DNA from 2 places in the Pseudarthrobacter sp. NS4 genome. Region 1 is predicted to be linked to the other one. Evidence: predicted binding sites of a transcription regulator. Region 1 holds the regulator's gene; the other holds the start of a gene.

Region 1 (7,573 bases):
CGCGGCTGGACAGGATGTCGTGGGTCAGCACATCCACCGGGTTCTGCAGGGACTGGGTACGCAGCAGGGCTACCAGCTGCTGCAGCACGGTTGGACTGATCACCGTCCCGCGGGCTACGAGGCCGCGGACTTCGTGGAGGAGCCGCATGATCCGTGGTACGTCAGTGGTGGGACCGCTGATGGAGAGCTCGTTGCCGCGGACGTGGAAATTGACGTCCGGAAACTGTTCCTCGATGTACCGCAGCGCTTCATCATGGCTGCCAAGTGATTGGACCATCTGATCGGAGTTGTCGAAGAGGACTACCTCGGTCCGGATGCCGGGGAGGGAGTGGGGAAATTCCCCGGCCGTGCCCTCTCCTGTGGTGAGCCGGCGCTTTCCGTTCGCTGATTCAGTCATGGTGCTGGCCCGCAGGCCTGTGATCCCCTCGAGGTCGGTTCAGTTGTTGACGCTGATGCGGGGAGTCCGTTGCCCGTTCTCCTTGCCCGGCGATCCTTCCATCTTACGCCAGCACGTCCCTCCGCCGGATACCCCAATGCAGGCCACCCGGGTGAAAAAGGGGCAAGGCAAGGGACCCGTTTACGTCATTAGGTATCAACTTCATATCGGCCGGATATCGTTCCCGTTGCAGTTGGGCACCCGGCCGGCCGCGCGGCACGTGGCCCCCGCGGGTTGTGTAATGCTGGAAATCCAGCATCAGGCCGCCCGGGGATCGGCCCTCCATGTCATGAAAGGACGGGCAACAAAAGTGCCGGAAACCGCCGCGCCCAAGAGGGCGGCCCGAGCCGTGGGCCGCGCGCGCACGCTCTCGCTTGCCGTTCTGTTGGCAGCTGTCCCGGGCCTGACCGGTTGCATTGCGGAAGCCGGGCCGTCACCCACAGCCACGCTGGTCACAGGGCCGGCTGTCTCAGGCACAGCCCAGGCTCCGGCCACCAGTGCACCGCTGGAAACCACCCAGTCCTCCAATAAGGCACCCGTCTACTGGATTGGCCGCAGCAACAGCGACGTTTTCCTGTACCGGGAATTTCGGGATGTTCCCGAGCAGGAAAATCCTGTGACGCGTGCACTGCGCGCCATGATGTCGGACAAGCCGCTGGACCCTGACTTCTTTACGCCGTGGCAGAACCCGAGCAAGCTCGCTAGCTCGATTTCCGGCAAGGACGTCATCACCGTTGATGTTTCAGAGGATGCCTTCAACAGCAACGTCGACGCCGACATGGCAGCGCGGGCCATCCAGCAGCTGATCTACACGGCAACGGCCGCGGCCGCCAGCTCGGGCCTGGTTGACTCCGGGCAGCAAATCCGGGTGCGGATCCTGGTGGACGGGCATACGGACTACGTGGCTTTCGACCACATCCAGCTGGGGGCCCTGATGACCCGGACTTCCGGACTGGTGGCGCCAGTCTGGATCATCGATCCGCAGGAAGCCGTGGAAGTCCCGCAGGGCAGCGTCAAGATCACCGGACGCAGCACGACCGCGGGCGGCAAGCTCCGCTGGCAAATCCTCCAGTCCCGGGACAACGGCGACAAGGAGCCTTTTCTGACCGGCGAAACCACCGCTTCGCCGGAGCAGGGACAGGCCGGCGTATTCACTCTGGCGCTTAACCTGCCGGCGGGCGACTACGAGCTGCGCGTCGCCCAGGCCGGCTCCGGCGGCCAGCCGGACCAGTACGAGGACAGCCGCGCCTTTAAGGTCCGGTAGCGGTCCAGCGTCCCAGTACGTCGCTGGCGAGGACGACGGCGGCGGGACCGGCGGTTGATGAGCGCAGGACGTGATGCCCCAGCAGAGCTGTGACCGCGCCTTTGTCACAAAGCTTCGTGACTTCCCGGGGGCTGATGCCGCCTTCGGGACCCACGATCAGGAGCACTTCCCTCGGCTCTGCTCCCCCGGCACCGTCCCACGCTTCGAGGACGTCCCGCAGGGGGCGTACCGCGTTTTCGTGGAGGATGACCGCCAAGCCGGCGGCCGCCACGGTGGCGGAGAGGGCGGCTGTGTCCACGGCGGGACGGACTTCCGGAACCCAGGCCCGGCGCGCCTGTTTGGCCGCCGCAGTGACAACGGACTGCCACTTGGCGTGGGCTTTGGCAGCCCGGTCACCTTTCCACCGGACGATGGAACGCTCGGACTGCCAGGGAATAACGGCGTCGATTCCGAGTTCCGTGGCCGTTTCGATGGCCAGTTCGTCCCGGTCCCCCTTGGCCAGCGCCTGGACCAGCACCAGCCGAATGCCGGGTCGGTCTTCGACAGCTACGGAGGTGCACTCCACCTCGAGCCGGGAGGAGGAAGCCGCCGTGACGCGCCCGCTCATCCTGGTGCCCGCACCGTCCACGATGTCGACGGCTTCACCGGGGGAAAGCCGTTTTACCGCTACCGCATGCCTGGCCTCGGGTCCTTCCAGGGTGAAAAGCGCTTCGGGCGCCATGCCGTCCAGCGACCCGGCAGGAGTGAAAAAGACGGGGTTGCTCACCGCTACAGGTTACCGAGCCGGTCCCGGAGTTTGGCGAACATGCCGCCGCTCGCTGCGAGCTTGCCGTCCGTGATCTGCTCGCCGCGAAGTTTGGCGAGCTGGCGCAGGAGGTCTTCCTGGGCCGGATCGAGCCTGGCCGGGGTCTCGACCTGGAGATGCACTTTCAGGTCCCCCCGGCCGTAGCCGCGCAGGTGGGTGACGCCGAGGCCGCGAAGGGTGATGATCTCGCCGGACTGGGTTCCGGGCTTGACGTCGATGTCCTGGGTTCCGTCGAACGTTTCCAGGCTGACCTCGGTGCCAAGGGCAGCGGCGGTCATGGGGATGTTCAGGGTGGCGTGGAGGTCGTCGCCGTCGCGGACGTACGTGGCGTCATTGTTGACGCGGATCTCCACGTAAAGGTCACCGGCGGGTCCGCCGGCGGGTCCTGCCTCGCCCTGGCCGGAGAGCTGGATCCGGGTGCCGGTGGCGACGCCGGCGGGAACCTTGATGGTCAGCGAGCGGCGGCTCCGGATGCGCCCCTGGCCACTGCATTCATTGCAGGGGTCCTTGATGACGGTGCCAAAGCCCTCACAGGAGCCGCAGGGCGCGGCCGTCATGACCTGGCCCAGGATGGAGCGCACGGCGCGCTGAACCTGGCCGCTGCCACCGCAGATGTCGCAGCGCTCCGGGTGCGTCCCCGGCCGGCAGCAGGATCCCTCGCAGGTGGGGCAGGTAACCGCGGTGTCCACTTCAAGCTTCTTGTTGACGCCGAACACGGCGTCGCGCAGGTCGATACGAACACTGATGAGTGCATCCTGGCCGCGACGGACGCGGGAAGCAGGACCGGACGAGCCGCCTGCACCGAAGAATGTGTCAAAGATGTCCTGGAACGCGAAACCCTGGCCGGCGTAGCTGCCGCCGCCAAAGCCGTTGTCCGTGCCGTTTTCGTTGCCGGTGGTGTCATAAACCCGGCGCTTTTGGGGATCGGACAGAACTTCGTATGCGTGGGTTACTGCCTTGAAGCGGTCCGCGGCGTCCGCGCCCGGATTAACGTCCGGGTGCAAGGTGCGGGCCAGCTTGCGGTAGGCCTTCTTGATCTCTTCTCCGGTGGCCTCCGGTGAGACTCCAAGGACGTCATAGTGGCTGCTCAAAGTTCGTATCTCTTCCTTGTTGTACTGCTTGCATATGGGCTGCCCTGCTCGTGCTCCCGGCCGCCGTGGCGCCGGGACAGACCAGTCAGGGTCCCAGGATCCGGGAAAGGTAACGGGCAACAGCCCTGACGGCGGCCATGGTGGTGGGATAGTCCATGCGCGTCGGGCCCAGCACGCCAATCTTTGCTGCACTGTCCGGGCCGTATCCCGTGGCCACCACCGACGCCTCGGCGAGGCCGTCGTAGGGGTTCTCCCTGCCGATGCTTACTGCCACTCCGCGGGGGTCCTGCGCCATCTCGCTCAGCAGGCGCAGCATCACCACCTGCTCTTCGAGGGCTTCCAGCACCGGGCCGATGCTGAGCGGGAAATCCACGTTGGACCGTGCGAGGTTCGCCGTGCCTGCCATGACCATCCGGTCCTCGCGGCTGTTTTGGGCCAGGCCCTCCAGCCCATGGGCCAGTGCCTGGGCCGCCTGGCGCCGGCCCGGGCTTACCGCGGAGACGACGGCGGGAAGGGCCTGGGCCAGCTGGCTTAGGGGTGTCCCCGCGAGGGAACCAAGGAACCGGCTCCGCAGGCCGGCCAGTGCGTCGTCTCCCAGATCCTGACCGACGTCGATGACGCGCTGCTCCACCTTGCCGCTGTTGACAATCAGGACCACCAGGACCTTGCGCGGTGCAAGCAGGACGAATTCGATGTGTCGGATCAGGGCACGGCTCAGGTGCGGATACTGGACCACAGCCACCTGGTTGGTCAGTTGTGACAGCAGGCGGACCGTGCGGTCCAGGACATCGTCAAGGTTATCCGAGCCTTCGAGCAACGACTGGATGGCGCGTCGCTCCGCCTGGGACAGGGGCTTGACGGCAGAAATCTGATCGACAAACAGGCGGTAGCCCTTATCGGTGGGAATCCGGCCCGCACTGGTGTGCGGCGCCATGATCAGGCCCTCATCCTCCAGAGCCGCCATATCGTTGCGGATGGTCGCACTGGACACCGAGAGATGATGCCGTTCGACCAGGGCTTTGGAACCGACCGGCTCACGGGAGTGGACGTAGTCCTCCACGATGGCCCGCAGTACTTCCAGCTTGCGTGGCTCGCTCACACTCCACCTCCATCCAGGGTCAGGGCGGCTGCAGCGCCCGCACCGTGCCACCACCAGGGTTAGCACTCGACATGCCTAAGTGCTAACAGTCTATTATGCCTCGCGCCGTTGTTAGCATTGGTACCGCTCCGGGCGAAATTCCGGGGGCACTGTTCTAGCGCTAGGCGGAGTCGATCATGGATTACCAGAACTGGGGGCCCCGGGACATGTCCGCTCCCGTCCGTACCCAATTGTCCGAAGTGCCGGTTGAGCGCGGAATGGTACTGGAGGATGTCCAGTCCGGCTGGGTTGGTGCAGTTATCCGGGTTGAAAAGTCCGGCGGTATGCACGTGGTGGTGCTGGAGGACCGGCGCGGCAAGTCGCGCACCTTCCGGCTGGGCTTCGGTTTCCTCCTTGAAGGCCGCGCCATCCGCCTGATGCCGCCTGCAGCGCGACCGGCAGCGTCCGGCCCCGCCGCCGGAAGAACCGCGTCAGGATCCGTGCGGGTAGCCGGGCAGCGGGCGCAGGTAGCCAAGGCCAGCCGCATCTGGGTGGAGGGCAAACACGATGCCGAACTGGTGGAAAAGGTCTGGGGAGACGACCTCCGGGTGGAGGGCATCGTCGTCGAACCCCTGCACGGAATTGACGACCTCGCCGGGGCGGTGGCGGACTTTCGGCCGGGACCGGGACGGCGCCTGGGCGTGCTCGTGGACCACCTGGTGCCGGACTCCAAGGAGTCCCGCATCGCCGATGCCGTGATGGCCTCTCCCGGTGCCGCCGGGAACGTGCTCATCGTTGGCCATCCGTACGTCGACGTCTGGCAGGCCATCCGGCCCGCTGTCCTGGGTATTGAACAATGGCCTGTTGTTCCCCGCGGGCAGGACTGGAAGACCGGAATCCTCGCAGCGTTCGGGTGGCCCCACTCCACGAAGGAAGATATTGGGCTGGGCTGGCAGAAGCTGCTGGGCGCCGTCCGGAGCTATGCAGACCTGGAAGCATCGCTGCTGGGGCGGGTTGAGGAAGTGATTGACTTCCTCACTGTTCCCTGAGTGGGCGGCGAACTTCCCGAAAGCCAGTATTCTTGGTAAAGCGGTGCCTGCAACCATGCAGGTCCGGCCAGGAACCATGCAATTGCACCATTTGCACTCTCGAAGGAACAGACTGTGGCAGAAAACGCACGTGATCACAGGGACAGCCAGGGTGGCACAGGCCGCTCCGAATACCACGGTGTCCCGGCGAATGCGCTGCCCCTGACGGCCAGCGAAGACCGGCAGTGGGCCACGCTGGCCCACTTTGGCGGGATCCTCGGCTGTGTACCTGCACTCCTGATCTTCCTGATTTTCCGGGACCGCGGGCCGTTTACCGCCCAGGAGTCCAAGGAAGCCCTGAATTTCAGCCTTCCGCCCACCATCGCGGCCGTGGTGGCGAACATCCTGGTTTTCATCCCGGTGATCGGCAACATCTTTGCCGTCATCGCGACGTTGATCTGGATTGCCTTGACCTGTTTCTCGGTGGCGGCCGGCATTCACGTAAACCGTGGCCAGCCGCACCGCTATCCGTACAACCTGCGCTGGATCAAATAGGGGCAGGACTTTCGCAGGACCTGCTAAGCGGAGTCCCGAGGGTTCCACTTGCGAGTGTTGGGAAAGGGGACCCGCGCGTTAGTCCGGCAGGATCCGGCGTACCACAGCGTCAGCCAGCAGCCGCCCTTTGAGGGTGAGGACCAGTTTCCCCCGGAACGCCGCAGTGGGGTCCACCAGGCCGTCCGCAATCAGGCCTGCGATTTCGTGCCGTCCGGCAGTGCTTAGGGTGGCCACTTCAAGGCCTGCCTGGAGCCGGGCCTCAAGCATAATGCGCTCGATGTTGCGGGTTTCCGGGTCCAGGGTTTCCCTGCCGGCCGCGGGTGAGTCGCCCTGGGCGAGCCGGTTCGCGTAGGCCGTGGGGTGCTTGACGTTCCACCAGCGGACGCCGCCCACGTGTGAATGCGCGCCGGGTCCAATCCCCCACCAGTCATCGCCGCGCCAGTAGGCAAGGTTGTGGCGGCACGCCTGCTCCGGGGTGCGGGCCCAGTTGCTGACCTCATACCAGCTGAGGCCGGCTTCCGTGATCAGCTGGTCGGCGAGTTCATACTTGTCGGCGTGGTCGTCGTCGTCGATACCCGGGACTTCACCACGGCGCATCTGGGCGGCGAGCTTGGTGCCTTCCTCGACGATCAGCGCGTAGGCGCTGATGTGGTCGGGCCCGTAGGACAGGGCGGTCTGCAGCGAGTGCCGCCAGTCATCGAGGGATTCACCGGGCGTTCCGTAGATCAGGTCCAGGCTGACGACGAGTCCGGCCTCCCGCGCCCACTGCACCACCTGCGGAACCCTGCTGGGTGTATGCGTCCGGTCGAGGACCTTCAGCACGTGCGGAACCGCGGACTGCATGCCGAACGAGACCCGGGTGAACCCGGCCTCCTTGAGGATGGCAAGGGATTCAGGAGTTACCGAATCCGGGTTTGCCTCGGTGGTGACCTCGGCCCCGTCCTCGATCCCCCACTGACCTACGGCAGCCCGAAGGATCAGGGCAAGGTCCTCCGCGGGAAGCAGGGTAGGAGTGCCGCCGCCGAAGAAGACGGTGCTGAGCTTCCGGGCAGGGAGTCCGGACCCGGCCAGCACCTCGGCCGCCAACGCCACTTCGGACACCGCCGTCCGGGCATAGGCATCCTGGGACGCCCCGCCACCAAGTTCGGTGGCGGTGTACGTATTGAAATCGCAATAGCCGCAGCGGACGGCGCAGAACGGAATGTGGACGTACAGGCCGAACGCCCGGTCCGCCGAACCGACCGCTGCCTGGGCGGGCAGCAGGCCGTCCGACGGCGCCGGGTCGCCGAGCGGAAGAGTGCTAGGCATTGCAGGGG
Region 2 (7,573 bases), 740 kb from region 1:
GGGGGCGCGGGAGTCCGAGGGCGGCGAGGACGTGGCCTTCGACGACCTGGGACGCTGAGGCTGCTGGCCCGCGCTGGTCAGCAGGACGCCGGATATCACCAGGATCCCGCCCAGCACCTGCGCCACGGTGATGGGCTGGCCCAGCAGCACCGTGATGATGGCGGTAAAGACGGCGATCAAATTCAGGTAGTTGCCGGCGTTGGCCGCCGTGGTCCTTTTCAGTGCCAGGTTCCACAGCAGGTAGGAGCCCAGCGACGGGAACAGGGCAATGAACGCCAATGACCAGCCTTCGGCAGGGGTGGACGGCAACCCGGCACCCGTTACTGCAGCGGCAGGCCCCAGGACTACCGCCGCCATGGCCACCTGCACGGCCGTTGCGGTGATCGCTGGCAGGGCCAGCCGCCTTGCAATGATTGTGTACAGGCCCCAGACCGTGATGGCTGCCAGGATCAGCAGTTCGCCGGTGTTGATGGAGAAGGTCAGCAGGCGCTCCACGTCGCCTCCGGTCAGCACCAGCAGGACGCCTGCCAGCCCCAGGCCGATGCCCAGCCAGCTCACCGGCCGCGGCCTGTCCCGGAGCAGGACCACGGCAAGCACCATGATCAGGGCCGGGTTTGCTGCCGTCACCAGGGAGGCGTTCAGGGCCGAGGTGTGCTGCAGCGCGCTGTACAGCAGCAGGGTGTAGCCGCTCATGCCCAGCACGCTCAGAAGCAGCAATACCGGCCAGCGGCGCAGCACAGCCCGCCAGTCCGGCCGGTCCACGGCCTGCGCCAGGAGGAGCAGCGGCACGGCGGCCAGTGCCCAGCGCCAAAAAGTCAGCTGCAACGGTTCCATGGTCTGCATCGCGGCTTGGCCCACCACGAAGTTTCCGGCCCAGAAAAGGTTTGCAAGGATCAGGTAGACGGCAGCTCGCACCGCTTCAATGTACACGCCGTGGTGTACGCGGATGACGAAACGCTGGCACTCGCCTTGACCGAGTGCTAACCCGCACATAGAGTCTTCATTAGCACTCTCCCTAGGAGGGTGCTAACACATGAAGAGCTGCCAGCCAGGCTGCTGCCGGCACCGCGACGACGGTTTGCCAGCCAGGGCGGAAAGCTTTCCAGTCCACGAATTTGCTGACGAAAAGGAGAGGTCCGAGTGTCGGTCTCTATTAAGCCTCTTGAGGATCGTATTGTTGTCCGCCCGCTCGAAGCCGAGCAGACCACGGCTTCCGGCCTGGTGATCCCGGACTCCGCACAGGAGAAGCCCCAGGAAGGCGAAGTTGTTGCAGTAGGCCCCGGCCGCTTTGAGGACGGCAACCGCGTTCCTGTCGATGTAGCCGTCGGCGACGTCGTTATCTACTCCAAGTACGGCGGAACCGAAGTCAAGACCGGCGGCACCGAGTACCTCGTACTGTCTGCCCGCGACGTCCTGGCGATCGTCGTAAAGTAACTCTCCGGATCCCCGCGCCGCTGGTCATGCATTCTGCTGTTCAGCTGCGCGGGGTTCTGTCTTGAAAGGACAAAACCATGGCAAAGCAGCTTGCGTTTAACGACGCTGCCCGCCGGTCTCTTGAAGCCGGCATCGATAAGCTCGCCAACACCGTCAAGGTGACGCTCGGCCCCCGCGGCCGCAACGTCGTCCTGGACAAGAAGTGGGGCGCTCCCACCATCACGAACGACGGCGTCACCATCGCCCGCGAAGTTGAGCTGGACGACCCGTACGAGAACCTTGGTGCCCAGCTGGCCAAGGAAGTGGCCACCAAGACCAACGACGTTGCCGGCGACGGCACCACCACCGCAACGGTTCTGGCCCAGGCACTGGTCAAGGAAGGCCTGCGCAACGTGGCGGCAGGTGCCGCTCCCGGCCAGATCAAGCGCGGCATCGAGGTTTCCGTTGAAGCCGTCGCCGCCCGCCTGCTGGAGAATGCCCGCCCCGTTGAAGGCACCCAGGTGGCCAACGTGGCCGCCATCTCCGCCCAGAGCGACGAAATCGGTGAGCTCCTCGCCGAGGCCTTCGGCAAGGTGGGCAAGGATGGCGTGATCACCATCGAGGAGTCCTCCACGACGCAGACCGAACTGGTCCTCACCGAGGGCATGCAGTTCGACAAGGGCTACCTGTCCCCGTACTTCGTCACCGACGCAGAGCGCCAGGAAGCAGTCCTCGAAGACGCCCTCATCCTGATCAACCAGGGCAAGATCTCCAACATCCAGGAATTCCTCCCGCTGCTGGAAAAGGCGCTGCAGAGCTCCAAGCCGCTCTTCATCATCGCCGAAGACTTGGAAGGCGAGGCGCTTTCCACGCTGATCGTCAACCGCATCCGCGGCACCCTGAACGTTGTTGCCGTCAAGGCTCCGGGCTTCGGCGACCGCCGCAAGGCCATGCTGCAGGACATCGCCACCCTCACCGGTGCGCAGGTTGTTTCCCCGGAACTGGGCCTGAGCCTGGAAACCGTTGGCCTCGAGGTGCTGGGTACCGCCCGCCGCATCACCGTCACCAAGGACAACACCACCATTGTGGACGGTGCCGGTTCGGCTGAAGACGTGGCAGCACGCGTTGCCCAACTCCGCGCCGAGCTGACCCGCACCGACTCCGACTGGGACCGCGAAAAGCTCCAGGAACGCCTGGCCAAGCTGGCCGGCGGCATCGGCGTCATCAAGGTCGGTGCAGCCACCGAGGTTGAGCTGAAGGAAAAGAAGCACCGCATCGAGGACGCCGTGTCCTCCACGCGTGCAGCCCTCGAAGAAGGCATCGTGGCCGGTGGCGGCTCCGCCCTCATCCACGCCCTCAAGGCCCTGGACGAGGACCCTGCGGTCAAGGCACTTGAAGGCGACGCCGCCGCTGCTGTGGGCATTGTCCGCCGCGCGCTGGTCCAGCCGCTGCGCTGGATCGCCCAGAACGCCGGTTTCGACGGGTACGTCATCACCGCAAAGGTTGCCGAGCTCGAAACCAACAACGGCTTCAACGCCAAGTCGGGCGAGTACGAGGACCTGATCGCCGCCGGCGTCATCGACCCCGTCAAGGTCACCCGTGCAGCCCTCCGCAACGCAGCCTCCATCGCTGCCCTGGTTCTCACCACCGAGACCCTGGTCGTGGAGAAGCCTGCCGAGGAAGACGAGCACGCAGGCCACAGCCACTAAGCCCCACCGGCTCCCAAGTCTCGCTTCGCTCGACTCGGGTCCCTCGCCGGCGTGGGCCCAGCCCTGTAGTCACAAAGGACCGGCCCAGCATCCGCTGGGCCGGTTTTTTGTGCCTGCGGTTCCCGCGTTAAGTGCCGGGCATGTCCTGCGTCTCCACGTCGCCCGCACGCTCGTAGACCAGCGACACTGCTCCCTTCGGAAAGGTGCGCGCCGGCTCGGCGAGGCGGAAGGAGGCGGGGATGGTGCCGGCGTCGAACAGGCGCTTGCCCTGCCCGAGGGTGACCGGATAGAGCCAGAGGTGCAGGCGGTCCAGGACGTCTGCCGCGAGCAGTGAACGGATGAGGACGCCGCTGCCGAACATGTGCACCTGGTTGTACTCCTCCCGGAGCCCGCCGGCGGCCGTGGCATCCGGCAGGAGCGTCGTGTCCGCCCAGGCCGGCGCAGTCAGGGAACTGGAAACAACGAACTTCGGAACCCGGTTGAGCGTGCCGCCGATGTCGCCGGACTGGTGGGGCCAGTAGGCCGCGAAGATGTCGTAGGTCTTCCGTCCGAGAAGCAGGGCGTCGATGAGGCTGATTTCGGCCTCGATGGCCGCCTCAGCCTCGTCGTCGGATACCGGCATCTGCCAACCGCCTAAGGTGAAGCCGCCCTCGGTGTCCTCTTCGTGGCCGCCGGGCCCCTGGTAGACACCGTCGAGGGTGATGAACAGGTTGGCGACGATGATTCCCATGCGTCCAGTGTGGAAGTGCGTTCCGTCGCTGTCCAGCGTTGTCGGCCGGCTCCATGCCCTGGCGGCAGTGCGCGTGGCACACTGGTGCCATGCTGCTCGACGAGCTCGTGAAAACTACGGATGCCGTCGCGTCCACGCGTTCCCGGCTCGCGAAGGTCAATACACTCGCGGACCTGCTGTGCCGGCTCGAGCCCGCGGAGATTGCGACCGCCGTCGGCCTGCTCACAGCCAAACCGCGGCAGGGCCGGGTAGGGATCGGCTGGCGTGGCATGTCAGCGGCCATGGGGGAGCCTGCCGCTGAGCCGAGTCTTACTGTCGCCGACTTCGACGCTGCCCTGGACCGGCTGCTCGTCACCTCAGGCGCGGGATCGGCTGCGGAGCGCGCGGGGACCCTCCGGACGCTTACGGGGGCAGCCACCGAGCGCGAGCAGGCCTTCATCGCCGGCGTGCTGCTCGGCGAACTGCGTACCGGTGCGCTTGGGGGAGTACTCACGGATGCCGTCGCCCGTGCCGCCGACCGGCCCGCCGACTCCGTACGCCGCGCAGCCATGCTCTCCGGCGATCTCGGCGAAACCGCCCTGCTGGCGATGACGGGAACGGCGGCCCAGCTTGACGCCGTCGGCCTTGTCGTCGGGCGCCCCGTGCAGCCCATGCTCGCCGCAACCGCGCCCAGCGCCGCCGCCGCGCTGGAAGTTACGGGGGAAGCATCCGTGGAATACAAGCTCGACGGCGCACGGATCCAGGTGCATCGGGCCGGCGAAGAGGTGCGCATTTTCACACGCACCCTGGCCGAGGTGACCCACCGGCTGCCCGAGGTGGTGGACGTGGTGCGCGCGCTGCCGGTGCGCGATGTGATCCTCGACGGCGAGACCCTCGCCCTCAACGAGGACGGTGCCCCGCGGCCGTTCCAGGAGACGATGTCGCGTTTCGGGGCGGATGCAGCGCGCACCACGGTGCTGCATCCCTGGTTTTTCGACGTACTGCACGTCGACGGGCGCGACCTGCTCGATGAGCCGCTGTCAACGCGCATCGGCGTGCTCGAGCGCATCGCCCCGGGGCACCGGATCCCTGGGGAGATCACGGCGGACGCGGCAGTAGCCGGGAAAGTGTCGCATGATGCGCTCGCCGCAGGCCACGAGGGCGTCATGGTGAAGGCGGTCGGATCGGCCTACGCAGCCGGCCGGCGTGGTTCCAACTGGATCAAGGTGAAGCCCGTGCTCACCTACGACCTGGTGGTCCTCGCCTGCGAGTGGGGATCAGGACGGCGTACCGGGTTGTTGTCGAACCTGCACCTCGGAGCCCTCGACCCGGCAGGGGAGTTCGGGGAAGCCGGCGGCTACGTGATGGTCGGCAAGACATTCAAGGGCCTCACGGATGCGCTGCTGCGGTGGCAGACCAAGACGTTCCAGGAGCTCGAAGTGCGGCGCACTTCAAATACCGTCTGGGTGGAGCCGGTCATCGTAGTGGAGATCGCGATCGATGGTGTGCAGCAATCTTCGCGCTATCCGGGCGGAATCGCCCTCCGGTTCGCCCGCGTCAAGCGTTACCGTGACGACAAGACGGCTGCGGAGGCCGACATTATCCAGACGCTGCGCGCGCTGTTGCGTCCGTAGCTGTTCACAGTGAACGGCGACGACGACGGCGGGCGGCTGGGCGGGCGGTATCCGGAACGGGGCCAGGTGCGAAATGGCGGGTATCCACCGGGGCCGGGGTCTGTGACGTCTGCTACACACCCGCCCGGAAGATCCCCATTTGGCAAGCGGCGGATACTCAGCGGGACCTCAATGACCGAAGATTGTCAATGCAATCGGGTAAACTCGATGGTTCGTTACGCGATCCGAAGGGTTATCTGTGTCTATACTATGGACCGCGGGGGTGCAGGGGCGTGCCGATCATCGCCAGCATGTGTCCCGGAAAACTGCGTACCGCCCCGAAATCGAAGGGTTGCGGTCCCTCGCCGTTCTCATGGTGGTGACCTACCACGTCTGGTTCGGCCGCGTCTCGGGAGGCGTTGACGTATTCCTCCTGATTTCAGCATTCCTGATGACCCTGCAGTTCGTCGGACGCCACGAGCGGCGGGAGCCCCTGGCCCTGCTGAAGCATTGGCTGCACCTGTTCCGGCGGCTGCTTCCCGCCGCTGTGACGGTCATTGTGGCAACCCTGGCCGCCTCGTACCTGTTTCTTCCGCGCACCCGTTGGTTGGAGATCATCCAGCACGGCTGGGCTTCCCTGTTTTATTCGGAAAACCGCTTACTGCAGAAGCAGGCCGTGGACTATTACGCCAACGACCACAGTCTTGCCAGCCCCCTGCAGCACTTCTGGTCCTTATCCATCCAGGGACAGGTGTTCATCCTGTGGCCGCTCATATTTGTGCTGGCAGCATGGACAGCGCACCGTTTCCGGCTTTCGTACCGGCCCTTGCTCGCCTACGTCTTCTTCACGATCTTTATTGGCTCGCTTGCCTATTCGATCTATTTCACGGCAACCGACCAGGTCCAGGCATATTTCGACACCGGCGCCCGGCTTTGGGAGTTCGCGCTGGGCACGCTGGTTGCGCTCATCCTTCCCGGCCTCCGGCTTTCCCGCCTGACCCGTGTTCTCATGGGTTGGGCAGGGCTCGTTGCGATGCTCGCGTGCGGGATCCTGCTGGATGTGCAGGCGGCGTTTCCCGGCCTCGCCGCGCTCTGGCCCACGCTCGCGGCGGCGCTGATCATTGCGGCTGGCCAGACGCAAAGCGCTGCCGGCGTGGACCGGGTTCTCAGTTCCACACCCATGGTGAAGCTGGGCGGGATCTCATACGCCTTGTACCTGTGGCACTGGCCCCTCCTGGTGATCGGTTTGGCCTGGAGCGGCAAAGAGCAAGCAGGCTGGCTCTCAGGAACAGTGATCATTGCGGCGTCCCTTATTCTCGCGTACCTCACCACACGCCTGATCGAGAGCCCATGGCGCGAATGGAAGTGGCCGGAAGCCAGGAGGCGCCGTGCAGTACTGGCTGTTGTCCTGGCCGTTGCCGTTGGTGCGGCGCCCCTGGCTCTGTGGCGGACCCAGATCCTGCAGGCCAATTCGATAGCGACAATAGGGTTGGACGATCCCCGTTACCCGGGTGCGCTCGCTGTGAGCGACGGATACGTTTTCACCCCCGATCCAAAGGCCCCTCCGGTACCTAAACTGGAAGTCATCGCCGAGGAATGGCCTGTTTTCCCGGAGCCATGTATCGGACTGGGCGAAAACGCGAGCATCTGCACCAACTCCGTCGAGGACGGCGACAAACATATTGTCGTTTTGGGGAGTTCCCATGCCTATGTGCTGAATACGCCCGTCCTGATGATGGCGGAGAAGCACCGCTGGCTTGTCACATCCATCACCAAGGGATTTTGCCCACTGACGGATGAGTTGGGGCCCGGAATCACCGAGGAGTGCCTGGAATTCAACAGGCAAACAATGCAACAAGTGCTGGACCTGAAGCCCGATCTCGTTATCACCACCAGCACCAGGACGGATGCTGATCCCGACGTTCCCGATGTGCTCGATCAGTCCTGGATCAGGGAGGTGCGGAAGCTCAATGATGCCGGCATCGCTGTGTTGGGAGTGCGGGATACCCCGCGGATGCCCCAACACGTACCGGTCTGCCTCGAGGAGAATCCGCAGGATCCGGAGGTTTGCAGCGCCAGCGTGGCGGATAACTTCAGCCCTGTTCCGGCCACCGATGAGGTAGCTGACC

What was found. Region 1 encodes HrcA, which represses chaperone genes, less so after heat shock. Its sites were predicted from a motif close to TTNGCACTCGNNNNNNNCGAGTGCNAA; they were not measured.
Region 2: the regulator HrcA is predicted to act here: its motif matches at 958-984, upstream of groES (co-chaperone GroES).

What each region holds. Positions count from the first base shown of each region.
Region 1 is NZ_CP103288.1:2,255,098-2,262,670, forward strand. Features, by position in the region: gene NXY83_RS10615 (PhoH family protein) at 1-397, opposite strand, end outside; gene NXY83_RS10620 (GerMN domain-containing protein) at 786-1,700, shown strand; gene NXY83_RS10625 (16S rRNA (uracil(1498)-N(3))-methyltransferase) at 1,687-2,466, opposite strand; gene dnaJ (molecular chaperone DnaJ) at 2,469-3,596, opposite strand; gene hrcA (heat-inducible transcriptional repressor HrcA) at 3,682-4,695, opposite strand; gene NXY83_RS10640 (DUF3097 domain-containing protein) at 4,872-5,723, shown strand; gene NXY83_RS10645 (DUF4870 domain-containing protein) at 5,838-6,257, shown strand; gene hemW (radical SAM family heme chaperone HemW) at 6,336-7,565, opposite strand.
Region 2 is NZ_CP103288.1:2,994,051-3,001,623, reverse strand. Features, by position in the region: gene NXY83_RS14120 (DMT family transporter) at 1-915, opposite strand, end outside; gene NXY83_RS14125 (hypothetical protein) at 1-58, shown strand, start outside; gene groES (co-chaperone GroES) at 1,141-1,434, shown strand; gene groL (chaperonin GroEL) at 1,512-3,122, shown strand; gene NXY83_RS14105 (dihydrofolate reductase family protein) at 3,250-3,852, opposite strand; gene NXY83_RS14100 (ATP-dependent DNA ligase) at 3,942-5,465, shown strand; gene NXY83_RS14095 (acyltransferase family protein) at 5,818-7,573, shown strand, end outside.